DNA from 2 places in the Thermoanaerobacter kivui genome. Region 2 is predicted to be linked to the other one. Evidence: riboswitches for the same ligand, from Rfam matches in the RefSeq annotation. Region 2 holds a riboswitch; the other holds the start of a gene.
What was found. Region 2 has a riboswitch for FMN ahead of ribD (bifunctional diaminohydroxyphosphoribosylaminopyrimidine deaminase/5-amino-6-(5-phosphoribosylamino)uracil reductase RibD). Riboswitches for the same ligand answer to the same signal wherever they lie in the genome.
Positions count from the first base shown of each region.

Region 1: it holds a riboswitch for FMN, as region 2 does, so the genes downstream of both, TKV_RS02605 (ECF transporter S component) here and ribD (bifunctional diaminohydroxyphosphoribosylaminopyrimidine deaminase/5-amino-6-(5-phosphoribosylamino)uracil reductase RibD) in region 2, are expected to answer to the same signal.

Region 1 is NZ_CP009170.1:526,829-529,286, forward strand. It holds gene argF (ornithine carbamoyltransferase) at 1-312, shown strand, start outside; gene arcC (carbamate kinase) at 337-1,278, shown strand; FMN riboswitch at 1,364-1,482, shown strand; gene TKV_RS02605 (ECF transporter S component) at 1,568-2,152, shown strand; gene tsaE (tRNA (adenosine(37)-N6)-threonylcarbamoyltransferase complex ATPase subunit type 1 TsaE) at 2,245-2,458, shown strand, end outside.
Region 2 is NZ_CP009170.1:23,909-26,366, reverse strand. It holds gene TKV_RS00110 (riboflavin synthase) at 1-372, opposite strand, end outside; gene ribD (bifunctional diaminohydroxyphosphoribosylaminopyrimidine deaminase/5-amino-6-(5-phosphoribosylamino)uracil reductase RibD) at 383-1,465, opposite strand; FMN riboswitch at 1,549-1,663, opposite strand; gene ilvB (biosynthetic-type acetolactate synthase large subunit) at 1,661-2,458, opposite strand, start outside.

The DNA of each region.
Region 1 (2,458 bases), 500 kb from region 2:
ACTTTTGAACTTACAAGTGTGCCAGGAGAAGGTCTTGAAGGTGCAGATGCAATTTACACTGATGTGTGGGCTTCAATGGGAGAAGAGGCAAAGGCGCAAGAGAGGGAAGCTTTGTTAAGACCTTTCCAAGTCAATGAAGACATGATGAAAAAAACAGGAAGGGAAGATACAATATTTTTACACTGTTTACCTGCAGTAAAAGGACAAGAGGTTACTTTTGAGGTTATCGAAGGTAAAAACTCAAGAGTATGGGACCAGGCGGAAAACAGAAAACATACCATTAAAGCTGTGATGATAGCTACTATGCTTTAATAATGCTTTACAGGGGAGGACATTATGAGAGAAAAAGTTGTTATTGCTTTAGGAGGAAATGCTCTGCAGGACGTAAATACGCCGCCTACTGCAGAGGCTCAAATGGAGGTCGTCAAGAGGACAGCGGGGTATCTTGCGGATATAATTGAAAAGGGGTATTCTGTTGTAATTACTCATGGAAATGGGCCGCAGGTAGGAAGCATAGTCATACAAAACGAAGTTGCGTCAAAAGTTGTTCCGGCAATGCCTTTTGATGTGTGTGGTGCTGAAAGCCAAGGAATGATTGGTTATATGATCCAACAAGCTTTAGGGGAAGTTTTAAAAGAGAGAAATATCAAGAAAGAAGTTGCAACTATCATAACTCAAGTGGTAGTCGATAAAAATGACCCTGCTTTTAAAAAACCTACAAAGCCAATAGGTCCTTTCTATACCAAGGAAGAAGCTGAGATATTAAAAAAGGAAAAAGGCTATGAAATGGTGGAGGACAGTGGTAGGGGTTATAGAAGGGTGGTTTCCTCCCCTGACCCAAAAGAGATTGTAGAAATTAGCACAATAAAGCTTCTTGAAAGAAATGGAGTAATAGTCATAACAGTTGGAGGAGGAGGAATTCCTGTTATTAAAGAAAATGGAAATTTAAAAGGGGTAGCGGCTGTAATTGATAAGGATTTAGCTTCTGAGAAATTAGCGGAAGACATTGATGCAGATGTTTTGCTAATTCTTACAGCTGTTGAAAAAGTGGCAATAAATTATAAAAAACTTAATCAAAAATTCCTTGACAAAATGACAGTGGAAGAGGCTATAAAATACACGGAAGAAGGCCATTTTGCACGAGGAAGTATGTTTCCTAAAGTTAAAGCGGCAATAAGGTTTGCAAAGTCAAAGGTAGGAAGGCGTGCAATAATTACATCTTTGGATAAAGCGTTAGAAGCACTTGAAGGAAAAACAGGCACGGTGATCACTTTGTGAAAATAAATTAAAAAATTTTCACAAAAACTATTGACAAAGAAGCATAAGAGTGGCAAAATAAAGTTAAAATTGAATAAGGATGAAGATAAATCTTCGGGGCAGGGTGGGATTCCCGACCGGCGGTATAGCCCGCGAGCCGCAATTGCGGTTGATTTGGTGAAATTCCAAAGCCGACAGTGAAAGTCTGGATGGGAGAAGATTTTTTTGTGCGCTTTTTGTGCAGTAAATTACAAAAAATCCTGAAGATTATCTTCAGGATTTTTTTATAAAACAATTTGGAGGGGTATATATGGAAAAAACTAAAACACAAGCCATAGTAAAAGTAGGTTTCCTTTCTGCAATAGCTTTTATACTTATGTATTTAGAATTTCAGGTACCACTGTTCCCCGGTTTTTTAAAACTTGACTTTAGTGATGTACCTGCATTGATTGCTTCTTTTGCTATGGCGCCTGTATACGGGGTAATGGTTGAGGTTGTTAAAAACATAATCCACACTTCAGTAACTCAATCGGGTGGCATTGGAGAAATTGCGAATTTTGCGGTAGGTTCTATATTTGTGTACACGGCAGGAGTTATATATCAAAGAAATAAGACGAGAAAAAATGCACTCATTTCGATGACAATTGCTACTTTAGTTATGGCATTCAGTGCGTCACTTCTTAATTACTACGTTTTTCTTCCTTTGTACCAAAAAGTAATGGGATGGCCTATGGATGCTATAGTAAATATGGGCAGAACAGCGAATAAAAATATAGTGGATGTAAAAACTCTTATATCATACGGAATATTTCCTTTTAATGTGTTGAAGGGAATCATGTTATCAGTAATTACCTTGCTGGTATATAAAAAGATTTCACCTCTTTTGAAACATTGACTTTGTTCCTCAGCTTATGCTGAGGATTATTTTTGTTTTTAATTTACTAAAACATAGTATATAATAAATGTATAGTGATGGGGTGAGTTTGAGTGAAAAAGACTTATATATCTAAAAATAGAGAAGAAACTATAGCGTTGGGCGAAAAATTAGGCAAACTACTAAAAAGTGGAGATATAATTCTTTTATACGGAGAGCTGGGAAGTGGTAAGACCGTTTTTACAAAAGGGATTGCAAAAGGGCTAGGGATTGAAGAGCCAATTACCAGTCCGACTTTCATGCTTGTGAATGAGCATGCAGGGGAAA
Region 2 (2,458 bases):
ATTGATAGCTATCTTAAATATAAAAGCATTTTTTTCCTGCCTTTTGTCTATGATTTTTCCAACGCAATCTATATGACCAGTTACGATATGCCCACCCATTCTCCTTCCAACTTGAAGTGCTCTTTCCAGATTGACAATGCTTCCAATTTTTAAATCTTTTAAATTGCTTGCTCTCAAGGTTTCAGGCATAACGTCAGCTGCAAAACTTTCGTTTGACATATTAGTAACAGTTAAACATACACCGTTAACTGCTATACTATCACCTATTTTTGTTCCCTCAAGGACTTTACTACATTTTATAACAATTTTTGTAAAAGTACCATGTATAATATTTTTAACAGTTCCTGTTTCTTCTATAATTCCAGTAAACATACGCCATAACCTACTTTCTTACATATGCTGTTATTAGTATATCATCATCTATTCTATCAATCTCCACATCTTTTAATTCTATTGAATTTCCTATATCCGAAAAACCTATACCTTCTACAGGTGTTAAAGCATTTTTTCCTCCTATTATTCTAGGTGATATAAAAAACATAACTTTATCAACAATTCCCTCTTTAAGTGCAGACCAATTTAATGTCCCACCGCCTTCAATCAATACACTATCAATCCCCCTCTCTCCAAGTTTTATCATTAGCTCTTTTAAAGGTACTTTTCCATTGTCGTTTTTTAATATAATAACTTCAATATCCATACCTTCAAGTTTCTTTTTTACACTGTTTGGCATAAGTTCTGTTGTAGCAATTATCGTTTTTGCCGCTTTGTCTCTTATTACATTTGAGGCAAATGGCGTTCTACCTCTACTATCCACAATAATCCTTACAGGATTTTTATACCCCTCCAACCTTGTTGTAAGCATTGGGTTATCCTTAATTACTGTATTTACCCCAACCATAATCGCGGATACACGTCCTCTTATTTTATGAGCAAATTTTCTTGATTTCTCATTTGTAATCCATTTAGAATTTCCATTATAACAAGCAATCTTACCATCAATACTCATAGCAGATTTTAATATCACAAAGGGAAATTTTGTCGTAATATATTTAACAAATATTTCGTTGAGTTTCCTCGCTTCTTTCTCCATCATCCCCACATGTACTTCTATTCCCGCCTCTTTTAACCTTTTTATACCGTTCCCGCTAACTTTAGGATTTGGGTCTTCCATCGCTATATATACTCTCTTAATGCCAGATTTAATTATTTCTTCAACACAAGGAGGCGTTTTGCCATAATGGCTACAAGGTTCAAGTGTTACAAACATAGTAGAACCTGTAACATCTTCAACTGCATTTTTTAATGCATTTACTTCAGCATGTGGGCCTCCAAAATATTCATGATAACCCTCACCAATTATTTTGCCATTTTTAACTATTACAGCACCCACAAGCGGATTAGGGTTTGTGTATCCCCATCCTTTTTCAGCCAGTGTTAAAGCCCTTTCCATATATTCTTCCAATTTAATCCCTCCTGTACTAAAAAATCCTGAAGGTTAAACCTTCAGGGTTAAAAAACCCCAGAGAATATATTCCCTGGGGAATATTTCTCCTTCTCCCATCCAGACTTTAACTGTCGGCCTCGGAATTTCACCGAGTCTGCCAAAAGGCTCGCGGGCTATACCGCCGGTACGGAATTTCACCGATCCCCGAAGGTTTTATCCAATTGTATTTTCAACAGTACCACCTGCAGGAATAAAAGGAAGCACCATCTCATCTTTGTCTATAATACATTCTATCATAAAAGGTCTATTTTCGCTATAGGCTTTTCTAAAAGCTTTTTCGAATTCTTCCTTTGTTGTAACTCTTATTCCTTCTACTCCAAAGTCATTTGCAAGCTTAGCAAAATTCAAATTTGCGTTCAAATCTGTCTGCGAAAATCTCTTGTCATACAAAAGATTTTGCCACTGTCTTACCATTCCTAAAGTTTGGTTGTTGAGTAGTACCGTTATAACCGGAATATTATATACAGCAGCAGTTTCCAGTGCATGTATATTCATTCTTAAACTTCCATCACCTGCAATGTTTACAACTCTTTTATCTGGCTTTCCCACTTGTGCACCTATTGCAGCAGGAAGCCCAAAGCCCATTGTCCCTAGTCCTCCTGAGGTAACAAAAGTCCTGGGCTGTTTAAATTTATAATACTGCGCAGCCCACATTTGATTTTGTCCCACTTCAGTGGCTATTATAAGGTCATCGTTTGAAAGCTGTTGAATTTTTTCTACTATCCACTGAGGCCTCAAAACTTCATCGTTTTTATACTTCAATCCGTGCTTTTCTCTCAAGAAAGAAATTTCCTCTAACCATTCTTTTCTTTCAATGAATGGAAGTTTATCCGTTAAAAGTTTCAATGCTTCTTTAACTTTGCCTATAACTGCTACATCTACTTCTATATTTTTCCCTAATTCTGCAGGATCTATATCAATATGGATTATTTTAGCATTGGGAGCAAGTCC